Regions from separate parts of the Paenibacillus sp. sgz302164 genome, predicted to be linked through region 3. Evidence: riboswitches for the same ligand, from Rfam matches in the RefSeq annotation. Region 3 holds a riboswitch; each other region holds the start of a gene.
The links. A riboswitch is a leader RNA that binds a small molecule or an ion and turns the genes downstream of it on or off. The one in region 3 is predicted to bind cobalamin.
Positions count from the first base shown of each region.

Region 1: it holds a riboswitch for cobalamin, as region 3 does, so the genes downstream of both, nrdI (class Ib ribonucleoside-diphosphate reductase assembly flavoprotein NrdI) here and AC0LWT_RS30725 (ABC transporter substrate-binding protein) in region 3, are expected to answer to the same signal.
Region 2: it holds a riboswitch for cobalamin, as region 3 does, so the genes downstream of both, AC0LWT_RS20445 (ABC transporter substrate-binding protein) here and AC0LWT_RS30725 (ABC transporter substrate-binding protein) in region 3, are expected to answer to the same signal.

Region 1 covers NZ_JBVYOL010000014.1:18,671-24,345, forward strand. The annotation lists gene thpR (RNA 2',3'-cyclic phosphodiesterase) at 425-1,027, opposite strand; gene serC (3-phosphoserine/phosphohydroxythreonine transaminase) at 1,168-2,256, shown strand; cobalamin riboswitch at 2,739-2,945, shown strand; gene nrdI (class Ib ribonucleoside-diphosphate reductase assembly flavoprotein NrdI) at 3,083-3,442, shown strand; gene nrdE (class 1b ribonucleoside-diphosphate reductase subunit alpha) at 3,429-5,513, shown strand; gene nrdF (class 1b ribonucleoside-diphosphate reductase subunit beta) at 5,536-5,675, shown strand, end outside.
Region 2 covers NZ_JBVYOL010000012.1:102,414-108,088, forward strand. The annotation lists gene AC0LWT_RS20445 (ABC transporter substrate-binding protein) at 1-1,480, opposite strand, end outside; cobalamin riboswitch at 1,668-1,882, opposite strand; gene AC0LWT_RS20450 (DoxX family protein) at 1,957-2,352, opposite strand; gene AC0LWT_RS20455 (DUF4261 domain-containing protein) at 2,475-3,416, opposite strand; gene AC0LWT_RS20460 (SRPBCC family protein) at 3,685-4,140, shown strand; gene AC0LWT_RS20465 (hypothetical protein) at 4,340-4,735, opposite strand; gene AC0LWT_RS20470 (DUF2935 domain-containing protein) at 4,719-5,528, opposite strand.
Region 3 covers NZ_JBVYOL010000025.1:15,764-21,438, reverse strand. The annotation lists gene AC0LWT_RS30750 (ABC transporter substrate-binding protein) at 1-56, opposite strand, end outside; gene AC0LWT_RS30745 (Lrp/AsnC family transcriptional regulator) at 271-762, shown strand; gene AC0LWT_RS30740 (aminotransferase class I/II-fold pyridoxal phosphate-dependent enzyme) at 777-1,976, shown strand; gene AC0LWT_RS30735 (aspartyl-phosphate phosphatase Spo0E family protein) at 2,043-2,309, shown strand; gene AC0LWT_RS30730 (hypothetical protein) at 2,361-2,888, shown strand; cobalamin riboswitch at 2,951-3,157, shown strand; gene AC0LWT_RS30725 (ABC transporter substrate-binding protein) at 3,273-4,343, shown strand; gene AC0LWT_RS30720 (FecCD family ABC transporter permease) at 4,344-5,381, shown strand; gene AC0LWT_RS30715 (ABC transporter ATP-binding protein) at 5,387-5,675, shown strand, end outside.

The DNA.
Region 1 (5,675 bases), on a different contig from region 3:
TGGGCGCGGGTATCAGCGGAAGCAGGCGCCCACGAAAGCGGCATTGACGAGCGAGCGCGGGTACCGGCGTGAGCGGGCGCCCGCGAAAGCAGCATCGACGAGCATGGGTACCGATAGCGGCGGCAGTGAGAGCCAGCGGAAGCAGGCGCCCACGAAAGCGGCATTGACGAGCGAGCGCGGGTACCGGCGTGAGCGGGCGCCCGCGAAAGCAGCATCGACGAGCATGGGTACCGATAGCGGCGGCAGTGAGAGCCAGCGGAAGCAGGCGCCCGCGAAAGCAGCATTGGCGAGCGCGGGCACCGGTAGCGGCGGCAGTGAGAGCACCATTGGCGAGCGCGGGCACCAGTAGCGGCGGCAGTGAGAGCCAGCGTGAGCGAGCAGTCAGTGGCGGGAGCGAGCGCCGCTGGAAGCCGGCCGCGCGGCGTCAGTGCAGACCCGGCGCGCCCAGCGGGAACGCGCCGAGCGGCTCGTAGGCCGGCTGTCGGCCCAGGTGGCTGCGGTAGAGGACGATGTCCTCTACCCGCCACGCGGCCCAGCCGGCCGCAGGCGCCGCCTCCGCCAGCGCGGCGCGCCGGAAGGGCCCCGCCGCTGCGCGGTAGCGGCGGGCCAGTGTGATGTGCGGCCGGTAGGGGCGAGCCTCGGCCGGGAAGCCGTGGCGGGCGCAGGCGCCGCTAACTTCGCGCTGGAGCTTGCCCAGCGCATCGAGGTCGCCGGCAACGCCCGCCCACAGCACCGTCGGCGCCGCCGGCGGCCCGAACACGCCGAGTCCTTCGGCGTGCAGGGCTAGCGGTGTCGCCGACGCGGCGAGCTGGCGCAGGTCGTGCGCCAGCGCTTCCGCAGTCCCGGCGGATGCGTCGCCGAGGAAGCAAAGCGTAATGTGGACGTCCTGCGGATGCGTCCACTTGTGAAAAGGCAGCTTCTCCTGAGCGCTGCCTTTCCACGCGTCCAGCGCCGCTTTGGACGCGTCGGGGAGACGGATGCCGACGAACAGCCGGTACGGGTCGGCGGAAAAATTTTGAAGAGACATACTATTCCTCCTAGAGCTTTGTATTGGTGCCGTTTGACATGCGGACTTAAAGCTTAGCATGTCCAGCAGAGGTTTTACTTGATGCGTGAGGCGAATCTTGCTATCATAACCATAGTATATTAAGCAAAGGTGGGTTATTCATGAGCAATCGTGCGTATAATTTTAATGCGGGGCCTGCGGCGCTTCCGCTCGAAGTGCTGCAAAAGGCGCAGGAGGAGCTTGTCGAATTTAAAGGAATCGGCATGTCGATTATGGAAATCTCCCACCGCAGCGCGGAATATGAGCAGGTCCACAACGAAACTCAGCAGCTGCTCAAACAAATTTTCGGCATTCCGGAAGGGTATCAGGTGCAATTTCTGCAAGGCGGTGCGAGCACGCAGTTTGCCATGATTCCGATGAACTTCCTCAAACAGGGCAAAGTGGGCAGCTATGTTCTGACCGGCGCTTGGGCGGAGAAAGCGGTTCAGGAAGCGGGATTGTTCGGCGAAGTGTCCATCGCAGCCAGCTCGAAAGAGCAAAAGTTTATGAAAATTCCGGATTTAAGCGAAATCAACATTCATCCGGATGCAGCCTATTTGCACCTCACTTCCAATGAAACGATCGAAGGGGCGCAGTTCCAAAGCTTTCCGGACACAGGCAGCGTGCCGCTGATCGCCGATATGTCCAGCGACATTTTGAGCCGTCCTGTCGATGTGTCGAAATTCAGCATGATCTACGCGGGCGCGCAAAAAAACCTCGGTCCGTCCGGCGTTACCGTCGCTATCCTGAAAGAGGACATGCTCCAGGATTTGCCAAAAACCATTCCAACGATGCTGCGCTATGAAATCCATGGCAAAAACAACTCGTTGTATAATACGCCGCCGGTGTACTCCATCTACATGGTAAACCTTGTGCTGAAATGGATTCAAGAGCAGGGCGGACTTGCGGCCATCGAGAAAAACAACCTCGAAAAAACAGGCCTGATCTACAGCGCGATCGATCAAAGCGGAGGCTTCTACCGCAGTCCGGTCGATGCGGGCAGCCGTTCGATGATGAACGTGACGTTCCGTCTGCAGGATGAGGAGCTTGAGAAGAAATTTATTAAAGAGTCCGAGCAGAACGGCTTTGTCGGTTTGAAAGGCCATCGCAGCGTAGGCGGATTAAGAGCTTCGACTTACAACGCGGTAACGTACGCTTCCTGCAAAGCGTTGGCTGACTTTATGGCCGATTTCCAAAAGCGCAACGGATAAATCGACCGGCTGGACTTGTATCATTCAATTTTTAAAGCTATTCAGGGCGTTGTTCCGTCCCTGGATAGCTTTGTTTGGTGTTTTGGCATAAAATTGGATTTATTTGGGAGAGAGGGCTTCGTCCCGTTGTTGTTGCATGGGGTCCTAAAGGCCTATGAGGATGCTGGCATGGACCTATTTTTTTGTTTTTGGTGCACCACTTTCGTACCGGATTATCCCCAGTTTATCCCCAGATTTGCAAGCGAATATCCCCAGCGCATTGCTCTGAATGATGAAATCAGGACTCCGATTTAGCCCGCGCCGGACAAGGAACAGCCGAAAATGACGTTCCTTATTTTGCCATTTCACGCCTTTTATCCACATTTTTTTTGCCGTTTTTTATAGCTGAACGAGGCTTCCGAAATGAGAGATTTTCGAGGTTTGATAGTCGGATTTGCTCATTGACAAACACTATATCTTGATATAAATTGAAATCTATCAACTATATCTCGTGATGGATAGGTGCTTCGCGTTCTAGAGACACGCACGAAGCTTAATAGGGAAGTCCGGTGCAAATCCGGCGCGGTCCCGCCACTGTTCAGGAGGAGTTTTCATCCGATTGCCACTGGCTTGCTCCGATAGGAAAGCCGGGAAGGCGGATGGGAATGATGATCCCAAGCCAGGAGACCTGCCTATTCGTAAGAATCACCCCTACGGCAGATAGGAAGGTGTCCAGACTCCCACTCCAGTGGCAGGCGTTATGTTCGCATGTTCCTGTGGCGTATTCGGTCCTTCTTTTTGCCGAATGCGCCATTTTAATGGTTTTGACAGAAGGAGACGAAATCCCATGCTGATTGCTTACGATTCCAAGACGGGAAATGTCCGCAGATTTATTAAAAAATTAAATTTGCCTGCGGTTCAAATTGAAGAGGCGATGAAGATGGATGAACCTTTCGTGCTTGTCACCTATACGACAGGCTTTGGTCAAATTCCGGAGAAAGTCGCACACTTTTTGGAGCGGAACCATCCTAGGCTCCAAGGCGTAGCGGCCAGCGGGAACCGGAATTGGGGAGATGGATTCGCAAAGAGCGCGGACCGCATCGCCGAGCGTTACGGCGTGCCTGTGCTCGGCAAGTTTGAACTGTCCGGAACCCGGCAGGATGTTCAGCGATTTGTTCAGGAGGTGCACGCAATTGCGGCATATTGAGTTAAACAACCAGATCATGCAGCGCGGTGTCGACGGCTTTTTTCAATTGGAGAAAGACCGGGAAGCCGTGCACGAATTTATGGAAGAAGTGAACCGCAACAGCCTTCATTTTGCCGATACGGCTTCGAAGGTTCGTTACATGATAGATAACAACTTTTACGAGGATGTTTACGAGAAATATTCCGCATCCGAAGTTGAAGATACATACAAAATCACTCACGAATATAACTTCGAATTCTCCTCGTATATGGCGGCTTCGAAGTTTTATACGGATTACGCTTTGCGCAGTGACGATAAAACCCTTTATCTTGAGCATTATGCGGACCGGGTCGCGATTGTGGCGCTTTACTTGGGTCGCGGCGATGCGGAAACGGCGAAACAGTTGGCGAAATCGATGATGGAACAGCGGCTGCAGCCTGCGACGCCGACGTTTTTGAATGCCGGCAAAAGCCGCAGGGGCGAGATGGTATCCTGCTTCCTGCTGGAGATGGACGATTCGCTGAATTCGATTAACTATGTGCTGGGCACGTGCATGCAGCTGTCCAAAATCGGCGGCGGCGTGGCCGTCAATCTGTCCAAGCTGCGCGGCCGCGGAGAATCGATCAAAGGCGTCGAGCGTGCGGCCAAAGGCATTATGCCGGTGCTCAAGCTTATGGAGGACGCTTTTTCCTATGCGGATCAGATGGGCCAGCGCAAAGGTTCCGGAGCGGCGTATTACAACATCTTCGGATGGGACCTCATGGAATTTTTGGACAGCAAAAAAATCAATGCGGACGAAAAGTCGCGCCTCAAAACGCTGTCGATCGGTTTGATCGTGCCGAATAAATTCTACAAACTGGCCGAAGAGAACCAGCCGCTGCATGTGTTCGCGCCTTATACGGTATACAAAGCGTACGGCAAGCACCTTGACGATATGGACATGGACGAGATGTACGACACGCTGCTGGCGGACCCTAGAGTCAAAAAGAAACCGGTGATGAGCGCCCGCGAAATGCTCGTAAAAATCGCCACGACGCAGCTGGAATCCGGCTATCCTTACATGATGAACCGCAGCAATGCAAATTTGGCGCACCCGCTCAAGCAGATCGGCGCGATCAAGATGTCTAACCTTTGCACGGAAATTTTTCAGCTGCAGGAGACGTCGGAGATCGGCGATTACGGCGATGAGAACCTGATTCGCAGAGATATTAGCTGCAATCTGGCTTCCTTGAACATAGCGAATGTCATGGATCTGAAAAAGCTGCGCGAATCGGTGCACGAGGGCATGATTGCGCTGACCTCCGTCAGCGATATGACGACGGTCGCCAACGCGCCGGGCGTAGCGAAGGCGAACCGCGAGCTGCACTCGGTCGGACTGGGTGCGATGAACCTGCACGGATATTTGTCCAAAAACAAGATCAGTTATGAGAGCGAAGAAGCGAAAGATTTTGTCCGCACGTTTTTCATGGCGATGAATTTCTTCTCGATTGAAAAAAGCATGGAGATCGCGAAGTCGAAGGGCGAGACGTTCGACGGGTTCGAGCTTTCGGAATATGCCGGCGGCGCTTATTTTGACCGCTACTTGCAAACCGATTACCGCCCGGTCACAGACAAGGTGAAACAACTGTTCGAGGGCATGCAGATTCCTTCTCCGGACGATTGGGCCAAGCTGAAGGAAGAAGTGCGCGCTCACGGGCTTTACCATGCGTACAGAATGGCTATCGCTCCTACGCAAAGCATTTCGTACATCCAGAATGCGACTTCCAGCGTCATGCCGATCGTCGAGCCGATCGAAACGCGGACGTACGCGAACTCGACGACGTATTACCCGATGCCGTATTTGCGAAGAGACAATTTCTTCTTCTATAAATCGGCGTATCAAATGAACCAATTCAAAATTCTTGACCTGATTGCCGAAATCCAGACGCATGTCGATCAAGGCATTTCGACGGTGCTTCATGTCAACAGCGATGTGACGACCAGACAGCTTGCGCGCTATTATTTGTACGCTGCCCGTGTCGGGTTAAAATCGCTCTATTACACGCGGACGAACCAGCTCTCCGTTGAAGAGTGCGTCAGCTGTTCGGTGTAACGGGAAGGGGAATGAATACAAGATGACCACCAAGAGAGCCGTCAACTGGAACCGGCCTGACGACGATTTTACGATCACGTTCTGGAATCAAAATATTATGCAGTTTTGGACGGACGAAGAAATTCCTCTGTCTGACGATAAAATGTCCTGGATGACGCTGAA
Region 2 (5,675 bases), on a different contig from region 3:
TAGCGCCAAATACATTATTGGGATGAACGATAAACGACTGCGGCAGATCGGTGTTCACAATTTCCTGGGCTTGTACGGCCAATTGATTTCTTTGAGCCGGATCCGACGCCAAAAGAAGTTGATCCAGAATCTGTTCCAACGGCTGCGACGCGTACCGGCTGACGTTGGACTCGCTATTCGACCGGTAGAACGTGTTCAAAAAATATTGCGGTTCGCCTGTATGCGCCGTTAACATGCTGTACATCGATAAATCCCAATCATCCTTCAGCAAAGCGTCATCGATATTTTCCACTTTGCGAATGTTGATCTTAATGCCTTCTTTTAATAACTGGCTTTGGATGACCTCGGCCATGACGGACAGCTCCGGCCTCTGCGGAAAAGTTAACAGTGTCGCCTCGAACGGTTTCCCCTGTTTTTCCCAAATCCCTTGCGCATTTTTCTGCCAGCCGCCCTGTGTCAGCAATTGCCCGACAGTGAGGTTTTGCGCCGCACGTTCTACTTTACCAAACGGAAGTACGCTTGGAAATGGGCCTTTTGCTGCAGTGCCGTAACCCTTCATAACGGTACCTGCAATAGCCTCCCGCGGAATCGATTGATCTACCGCCCTCCGGTTAGCCGCATCCTGGAACAAGGGGGATTTCATATTAAAAAGCATCATGTGTGTCCGAAGCGACGGGGCCGACAGCACCTTGGTCTTGTTGTCCTTTTCCAACAAGGCCGCACTGTCGATCGGAATATCGGTCGCGACATCCGCTTGACCCGACTGCAGCGCCATCAAACGGGCATTGCCATCCGTTACGAATTTCATCGTGACTTCGGACAATAAGGCCGGTTCTCCCCAGTAATTCGGATATCTCTCGACGACAAGCGACTCGTCTTTGTTAAACTGTTTGATTTTAAACGCCCCTGTCATGGCGGGGTAACCGCTTTTCGCATCCATCGACGCCGTATCCAAGATAATCGTGGACGGATCTGCCAAATTAGATACCAATGCGGCATTCGGCTTGTCCGTTACGATTTTCAATTCATGCGGCGCGACGACCTCCACGGATTTCAGCTGCAGCAAATCTTTGGCTAAATGGCTCTTCTCGATCGAGCGCTGCAGCGAACTTTTGACACTTTCCGCGTCCATCGCCTTTCCGTTATGAAAAGTGGCGTTTTCCTGCAGTTTAAACACCCATGTCGTCGGATTTACCTGCTTCCACTCTTTGGCCAGCCAAGGAGCGGGCTCCAACTTTTCGTTGAGACGAACCAGTGTTTCACCGGCGCCGGAACGCATAACGTCCCAACTGTCCGCTCCGTGGGGGTCTACGCCGGAAGGCTTCCACGTGTAAGCTACGGTCAGCTTTTTGGCTGCGGACGATTGCTTTGTGTCCGTTCCGCTCGTTTTGTCCTGCGTAGAACATCCCGCCAGCGAAAGCACAACCGCTGCAATCACTCCCCATTTAATCAGCGAAAATCTGTTTTCCATTGTTCTCATCTTGCATCCCCCTTTTAGTAAAAAACAAAAAAAGCACACCCGACCCAAGACAAGCAGTCGGAAATGCTTTTTATACGCGTACATGGCTAGACAACGGCTAAAACCGCTTCAGCATGAAGGGGTTCATGGACTTAGACATTTTACAAATGAGCACATCCAACCACCTCCCTAATATCCCGTAGATCTAACAGTGATGTTGAAACAGGCAGGTCTCCTGACTAAGAGTATGACTTCCGGACCTTCCCGGGTTTATGGCCCAGTGGCTTTTCCGAAAGAAATCAGCCGGCATGGCTGAACCTCATGTACAGTGGCGGGTCCGTGCCGGAATTAAACCGGACTTCCCTTTTAAGCGATTAAAGCTTAGATACAAACTTTAACTACACCTATTTCCAAAATATGAAGTTGTGAGAAACTCTCTTAATATTAGTTATGAAACCCGAAAATGTCAATGTACGAAAGTTCGCACGCTTAACCGATCATTTGCTGCGAAATGGAATGAGTTTGCGCACGCGCTCGTCTCTCAGCCAAACTCCACCCCAAGCCAGGACAGCAAAATATACCGGAAATAAAATATGCGTAAAAAGCGGCGCGTCCATTCGAATATGCGTGGCAACCACCCCGCCAAAATAAGCGGTCAGCAGCAGCGCACCCAGAAAAGATGTACGAGGAACGGCGTACAGAATGGTAGAAATCAGCCCGAGTATGCCAATTACGGCGATATGGTGCTCGGCATAGCCGAGAGCAACTGTGCCTTCTACAACGGGTACGGGTTGAATGAACTTAAAAATGCTATCGAACAGCATAAACAAAATAACCAGCCAGCTCATGATTCGCGCCGTCCAGAGCCTGCCTCTTGATATTTCGGTTCTCATGATTTCCTCACCCTTCTAGGCTATGTCATGCACTCATATTATCATAAACACAGGGGCAAGATTTCTTCTTAATTGCTATATTCTAAAAAATTCCTCTCCCGCATTGGCAGGAAAACGGTCGGTCATTCCGGCATTGCCGGGCGTTCCCTGCCGTCCATCGGATACCATCGGATTACTTCGCGCGGCGGTCCAGCCAATCCTTCCTCCGCCAAAACGCCCTGCCAACGGACCCCGCCCGGCCCGTCTGTCGTATCGCCATTTTTAATAACGGGGCCGCTCTCGTATACATAATTCGATATGTTTCTTAGAAAGTTGGCGACTTCGGCAGGGTCGTAAACATGACGATGAAAAATCGCCTCATGATCGGTCACATCCAATTGAAGCATGCCGACCGAATCCATCAATAGCCAGTTTTCATCGCTGGGAATGTTAAACATCCTGACATTGGACCACAGTTCCAGCGGAGGCAGCGCCGTCTGTTCATAGCGTTCATACAGTTCATGAAACATCTCTGTAGAAGCGAGGCACTCCCCGCTCGGGTTGAAATAGCAAAGCGCTTCGGGCAGTTGAAGCAGAACACCAGCGATGTCGGTCACGGCCAAAAGCTCAGGAAGCGATTCATAATCCTCAGGCAAAAGCGGCGCTTGATCGTCCATTTGACCAAACGTATACGTGGAACGGATGCGGATGAACGCCTCGTGATCGGCGCAAGCCTGCCGTCCTTCGGGATATCCCCACGCCTGCTGCGCCGCGCGCTCCAAATTGTTCGGGAACGTATAAGGCCCGAAAAAGCCCATTGACCAGGCCCCGAATATCATGGCCTCCTCCGACGGGTCGCCCATGTCGTCCGGCCAGGGCCTGTCGACGACGTCAACCTGAATATACCCGTTGACTTCCGGACGGTATGGAACAAGCAGGCTGGGGCCGCCGAACACCCACTCTTCATAGGTTTCCTTTATACTTACAATTTCGAACCGCCGATTAAGCATCTCTTCTATTTTGCGGATCGAAACGGCCTCCGACAAGAGCACCATAACTCCCTGTGAAAAAAATCCTTTAGGCATATATCGCACCTCTATCCTCTCATTCTTCTTTCCATATATCGGCAAATTATACTGCGTTCTGGATAGGTCTAAAGCCTCGTTCTGCCGCCTTGACATGCACCCAAAAGGCTGCATATAATAGTTGCCGTTGAATGGCAAGGACGAAATAAACTGCATGATTTGAACGCCGCCCCTATCGGGGAAATTTACGATCGCTGGATTGGAAAGTATGAGCGGCAGCGGATCGATGCTTTGCGCGAACTTAAAGAAAAACTGGAGGAGAATAAAAATGACTGATACGACCTTTGTTTATGTTACTTACATCGCCACGACACCGGAAAAACTGTGGGAAGCTCTGACAAGCGGCGATTTTACCAAAAAGTATTTCTTTGGAAGCGATGTTCAGTCCGATTGGCAGGAAGGCTCAAGCATCACCTATTCCCGTAACGGAGAAGTCTCCGATCACGGAATTATCCTGAAGTGCGAACCGCATCGATTGCTTTCCTTTACGTGGAATTACGTGAATGATCCAATCGTCCGCGAGCAGCCGTCACGGGTCACTTTTGAGCTGAGACCGATGAAAGAAGCTGTAAAATTAACGCTTAAGCACGAAAACCTGCTGCCCGCCGACTTGCTGGATAAAGAGGATACGTTCGAAGGATTGAACAACGGATGGCCGGCCGTCCTAAGCAACTTGAAAAGTTTGCTCGAAACGGGAAAAACGCTGTCCCCCATTTCCATCTAACCCTGAATCGAATAGGGATGTCACTCGTTGAATAGGCTTCCTTTCCGGTTGGCGGCTTAGCCGTTCCCAGCCTCGCTTGGCAATCGCGACACTCTGTGAGGGTTAGGGGAACGAGTGTGACTAATTTGGGGGACAGCCGCTTTTTCTGAGCGCGTGCCTCACCCGGTGCAGGTCGTGGAATTGCACGAATGGGCAGAAATCAGCTTGCTAGGGAGAAAACCTGCGAAAGTGCAGGTTTTTTTCTCGAAATTGGCTTATTTTGGTGAAAAGCCTGCAAAAGTGCAGGAATTTTCGCTGAAAGTGAACCTGAGCCCATGTCCCCGCTGAAAAGCCTGCACTTTTGCAGGAATTCTTCGTGTACAGCGATCACGGGCGCAAATTCATGTATTTTTGCAGGTTTTCTTCGTGCAGACGGGCAGATTATGGCTATCTCCTCTAACGTGGGGGTTTTTGGGCAGCCTGCACTTTCGCAGGTTTTCTGTTTACCAACCCGCCGGGGACGTTTTTTGGGCAAAAAAAGAAACCCTTCTACCGAAGGGTGTACCAAGCCTAAGCATAGCTCTTCTTTTCTAACGCTTTTACTTGCCGCCGGCAATGCTTTCCCCTGCTAACGACCTTTCAAACATCTCAATTATTTCCAAAAACCGCTCCGCCTCGCGGAATACATGATCCGCCAATAGCGGATGAATAATGCTTTTTATTTTACATTGGTCGATTAAATCTCTGGCCGTCTTTTTGAAATCGCGCAAAGATTTTACGGATACCCTGTTCTGATCAAGGAATTGGTTTAACAATGGATCTGTCTGGGACTGAGGCCGCATGGAGGATAAATCCCTGGCTTGAAACAATAATTGATCGAAATCATGGCTAAAATCGCGGGCTTGATCGACAAGTTTTCGCTCGGACGGATCCAACAAGTGGCCGATGAACTTCGCATGGTCGGCCATGATCCGCAGGAAGAACACATTTTCATCAATAATGGCATCTTGCAGCGGTTCAAGATTGCCTTGGTTTAATTCTTCCAGCCGATTGCGGAAATAATTCGCTTCCCGGCTGGTATGATCCACCAATAGCGGAAAATTCGTTTGCCCCGGCAGTTGGCAGGTTAGGATAAGCCCCAATATTTTTCTTTTAAAAGCCCATATATGCGATGCAGCCGTATGTACTTCCGTATTAAACTGCAGGATCGTCGTCGGATCCGTATGTTCATCCAAAGCATGCGACTGCGCTTCAATTCCTTCAAAAATATGATAAAAATGGTGAGCCTCCTGGATGAGTTGAGTATCCTCTTGGCGAAATCCCAAGCTCAAGAAAAACGAATGTTCCTTCATAATCCGGGACCAAAAACGGATTTCATCCAAAGATCGACCGACAAATCCATCACTCATGAGCAGCCCTCCATTAGCTTCCTTTCTGTTTACTTTTATATATGATCAGGATGTTTGGCTTCATTACCATAAATTGAAAAACGCATGGGAATTTTGATGAAACGATATTCCATACGGCCAATATCCAACATAATATATAAAAAAAAT
Region 3 (5,675 bases):
GGTTGTCCGTTAGTTCCGCAGCCGCTGAAAATCAGCAGAGCCGCTGCGCTCATCATCAAAGATCCTTTTTTTAACAAAATGGTTTCTCTCCCTACGTTTTTGTCTATGTTCTCTTCGAAATTCATTATATAAAGCGAATGTTAGACGACTGTAAATTGGGAAGGCTCGGTTTGTAAAATGCTTTTGCTCCGCCAGGATTGAATTCGGACAGCAGTTCATTGTAAGATTGAAAGATGAACATATTTCCACCAACGAAAGGTAGGGTTAACCATGGATGCTTTGAAGCTTAAAATTCTCGAAATATTGAAGGAAGACGCCCGCCGCAGCGCGGAACTGATTGCCACCATGCTGGGAACGCCGGAGGCTGAGGTAGCGCAGGCGATACGCGAGATGGAAGCGGATAAGGTCATCGTCAAATACGCCACGGTTGTCAATTGGAGCAAGGTGGATGATGAGAAGGTTACGGCCCTGATTGAAGTGCAAATTACGCCGGAACGCGGCCGCGGCTTCGATGCGATTGCGGAACGGATTTATTTATATCCGGAAGTAAGATCCGTTTATTTGATGTCCGGCGCCTACGACCTGCTCGTCGAGATCGAGGGCAGATCGCTTAAGGAAGTCGCTTCGTTCGTTTCCAACAAGCTTTCGCCAATCGACCGCGTGCTGTCGACGAAAACTCATTTTATTTTGAAAAAATATAAACAGGACGGCATTATTTTCGAGGATCAAGAGGACGATCACCGAATGCTCGTCTCGCCGTAAGGGAGAATTTCGCCATGATTAAAGATGAACCGACGGTCCGCAAGCCAAAGTCGATGACGGATTATTTGGCTCCTATGGTAAAAGCGATCCCGCCATCGGGCATTCGCAAATTTTTCGATCTGGTCAGCAACAGCAAGGAAGATATTATTTCGCTGGGGGTCGGGGAGCCGGATTTTTCCACGCCCTGGCACGTTCGCGAAGCCGCCGTATATTCGCTGGAACGGGGCCGGACCAAATATTCGCCGAATTCGGGAATACCGGAACTGCGGGAGGCGATTGCCGAATACTTGCACAATTCGTTCCAGGTAAGCTACGAGCCCGGCGACGAGGTGCTGGTGACCGTAGGAGGAAGCGAAGCGATCGACCTCGCGCTGCGGGCGCTGATTACGCCGGGGGATGAAATTTTGATCCCCGAGCCGTGCTACATCTCTTACTCGCCCATCACGACCATCAGCGGGGGGAAAGCGGTAGGCATCGAGACATTTGCCAAAGACCAGTTCAAACTGACCGAGCAATCGCTGCGAGCGGCGATAACGCCCCGATCCAAAATTTTGATTTTGTGCTATCCGAGCAATCCGACCGGCGGCATTATGACTTATGAAGACTGGCTGCCGATCGCCAAAGTCGTCGAGGAGAACGACCTGATCGTCATTTCGGATGAAATCTATGCGGAACTCACGTACGAACAAAAGCATGTGAGCTTCGCGGCCATGCCGGGAATGAAGGACCGGACCATCCTTGTGAGCGGTTTTTCCAAAGCGTTCGCCATGACGGGCTGGCGCATGGGATATGCGTGCGGGCACTCCGACCTGATCTCCGCGATGACCAAAATTCACCAATACACGGTGATGTGCGCGCCGATTATGGGGCAGGTGGCCGCTCATGAAGCTCTCAAGAACGGGCTGGAAGAGAAAGACCGCATGATGGAATCGTACAATCAGCGCCGGCGCCTGATCGTCAAAGGATTTCGCGAGATCGGGCTCGAATGCCACGAGCCGCAGGGCGCGTTTTACGCGTTTCCGAGCATTGCGGCGACGGGGATGACTTCGGAGAAATTTGCCGAAAGATTGCTGTTCGAAGCGAAGGTGGCGGCAGTTCCCGGACACGTATTCGGGCTTGGCGGAGAAGGCTTCCTGCGCTGTTCTTACGCGTATAGTGTTTCCCAGCTAAATGAAGCATTAGAACGAATAGGAAAATTCATCAAAAAAATGTAAAACATTTTAAAAAGATATTTTCAATAGGGACAAAAACTGGTATCCTTGAGGTAAGGAGGGAAGAGCATGGCTTTTATGGAATATCAACTTGCTTCATATAACAAACATTTCCAAATTCGGGAAGATGATTCCGATCGTAGCTGGTTGATCAAGCATGCTAAGAAATCCGCCTCCTTGAGTCCGCTCGAAGAAGAGATTCATTCTTTGAGACGGATGCTCGAACAGATGGTTGTCGAAGGCAAGGAAATGACTTCCGAAGCCGTCGTCGAGCTCAGCACAGTCCTCGATCAAAAAATAAACGAATATATGAATAGAGGCAAAAAAAGTCGGTGATGAGCCGGCTTTTCTTATGACCGTACAAAACTTCGGAAGGATTGAAACTGCATGAGAATCAAGCTGCTTTTAGTGAGCATCGCCATGCTGGCGGTGCTGTTGGCCGGGTGCGGAGGCCCAAAGCCTGATGTGCCTATTTTCGCCATGGGAGCGAACGGATTTCCTTCGGAAATCGGCGACAAGCTGGAAGCTTCCCTTGCGGCCAAGGTAGGCGAGAAGCCGACCGTAAAGTTCGTCTCAACGCCGATTTTTTCGATGGAAAAAATGATTGTCGAGCTTGCCGCCGGCGGCAACGGCATTCTTATTTTGCCGGACGAACAGTTTAAAGCGCTGTCCAAGCAGGCCGGGTTCGTAGCTCTTGACGACGTGATCAAGCCGGAGGATTATCCGGATGGGGTTATGGAACTTGCCGAGGATGGGAAGCCGGCGGAAAAGCATCTTTACGGCATTCCGATGGCAGGCAACAAATGGCTGAAAGAGCAGGGGCTGGAGGGCAAAGGGCTAACCGCCTTTATTCCACAAAACTTTAAACAAATCGATGAGGCCAAGCAGGTGCTGAAGGTCATCGCCGCGAAGTAATTCGCCTTCGGCTTGTACATGCCGGGAAACTCATCTATAATCGACAAAGAGATACTGAATGTTATAGCTATGCAGCCACAGGTGTCGGCAGCTGTGCCCGATCGGTCGGGCGCTGCCGCTTAAAAGGGAAGCCGGTGCAAATCCGGCGCGGTCCCGCCACTGTAACCGGGAATGTTCCTCATAATGCCACTGTTCCGATTTAGGGGATGGGAAGGCGGGGAAGCTCGATACCCGAAAGTCAGGAGACCTGCCTATGGTGCCGTACACGACTTCCTTCGAGGAAAAGGATGGCGTTAAATCAGGGAGCAGCCGGCGGCTGTCAGCTGCCTGGATTTATCGTCCCCTGCTGTTCCTTCGGGAAACGGCAGGGGATTTTTTGGCAGGATGGAAGTCCTGACAGACGAGGAAAAGGAGAAAAGCGAGATGAAAGTGAGCTTGTGGAAAAAGACCGCGCTGCTGGCTCTTGCCGCAGCTGTGGCAATCAGTCTTGCAGGCTGCGGCAAGACAGTGGAGAAGCAGCCGGAGCTGACGGACCCGGCCAAGCTGGGAGCGGGCGAAACGAAAGCCCCGTCCGCGACGGCGACGGCTGCGGAAACCGCCAAAGCGTCCAAAAAGACGCAGTACCCGCTCAAAATCAAGGATGCGACGGGAAAAGAATTTACGTTTGACAAGGCGCCGCAGAGGATCGTATCCGTATCGCCCGCCGAGACGGAAGCGCTTTTTGCTATAGGGCTCGACAATCAGATTGTCGGCGTATCGGACCTGGACGATTATCCGGAGGCGGCGAAATCGAAGCCGAAGATGGGCGGCATTACGAAGCCGAATCAAGAGGCGGTCATCGCTGCTAATGCGGACATCGTTTTCACGGGCGTTTCGATGAAGGCCGACACTGTGGAAAAGCTTCGCGCGATGAATATCAATATGTTTAAAGTGGAGCCCAAGACGCTCGACGACGCCATTGCCGACGTGCTTACGTTCGGGGTCATTACGGATCATCAGGAACAGGCGGAGCAGGTGGCGGACAAAATGAAAGCGGACCGCCAGAAAGTGGTCAGCGCCGTGAAAGACGTGAAGCAGGCCAATAAGAAAAAGGTCTACGTCGAATTCAGCGCAGGCTGGACGGTCGGCAGCGGCGAATTTATGGACGAGCTGATTCAACTGGCCGGAGGCGTCAATGTTGCAGGGGACAAGAAGGGCTGGTACCAAATCAGCGAAGAGAAGATCATTCAGCAAAACCCCAACGTCATTCTTTTCGCGGCCGGCGTGACCGATGACAAGAGCAAAAAAACGCTCGACGCGATCATTCGCGAACGCAGCGGATGGGATCAGATTGAAGCCGTGAAAACGAACCGGGTTGTCGGCATCGATCAAAATCTGCTCAGCCGCCCGGGCCCAAGAATAACGGACGGCCTGCTTGCCATGGCCAAGGCGATTTACCCCGAACTGGTGAAGTAGATGAAAAGAAAACTGATGCTGTGGGGAGGAGTAGGAGTCTTACTCCTTCTTCTTTCTATTCTGATCAGCTTGTCTTTGGGCACGGCCCATGTCCATGTACTGCAAATAGCCGGTATTATCGGCAAGCACATTCCGTGGCTGGGAGAGCGAATCGAAGCGGATTGGCCGCAATCTTCCGAGCAGATCATCATGAAAGTCCGGCTTCCCCGCGTCATGCTCGGCATCCTTGTGGGCGCCTCGCTGTCGGTAGCGGGGGCGGCTTTTCAAGGAGTGCTGCGCAACCCGCTGGCCGATCCTTACACGCTGGGCGTATCTTCGGGCGCTTCGGTGGGCGCAGCTTTTCTGATTTATTTCGGGCTGCAGTATTCTTGGCTTGGGCAATGGTCGATTCCGGCTGTGGCGTTCGGTACCGGGCTTATTTCGCTGCTGCTCGTGCTGAAGCTGGCGCAAATCGACGGCAAGCTCAAGCTGGAGACGCTCATTCTCTCAGGCGTGGTCATGCAGGCGTTCCTGGGCTCGATCGTTGCGTTCATGGTATCTTTATCCAACCAAGTCATTAACGAAATCGTATTTTGGCTGATGGGCAGCCTGGCATTGCGGGGCTGGTCCTACGCGGCGTTGGTAACGCCTTATTTGCTTATCGGCTTTGCGGTATTGATCGGCTTGGCCAGATCGCTGAACCTGCTCGCGCTCGGCGAGCGCCAAGCCGCCCATCTCGGGGTCAATGTCGAACGGACGAAATTGACCGCACTGATCGTTGCGACATTCGTTACGGCGGCGGCCGTATCCGTGGCCGGAGTTATCGGTTTTGTAGGACTTATTATCCCGCATCTGGTGCGCCTGTTGGTCGGCCCCGATTACCGCCTGATTATGCCCTTATCCGTTCTCGGCGGCGGAATTTATGTGCTATGGGCGGATACGTTGGCCCGCACGCTGCTGAGCCCGACGGAAATACCGCTCGGCGTTATTACCGCCTTTTTGGGGGCGCCGTTCTTCGCTTACTTGTTGAACAAAGATAAGAAAGCGCAGAGAGGTTGATCTTGATGATACAAGTCGAAAACGTTTCGAAAAGCTTCCACGGGAAGCAGGTGCTGCAACATATGAGCTTCGAGGTCGAAGCGGGCGAATTTTTCGGCATTATCGGGCCTAACGGAAGCGGCAAATCGACGCTGCTGCGGATCATGTCGGGCATCGACCCGGCCTCCGCAGGCGATGTGCGATTGGCCGGCAGGCCGGTGGCTTCCTACAGCCGCAAGGAGCTGGCCCGCCGGCTCGCCGTGCTGCAGCAGGATGCCCTGCCGCCTGTCGGCTTCACCGTGCGGGAGGTCGTGG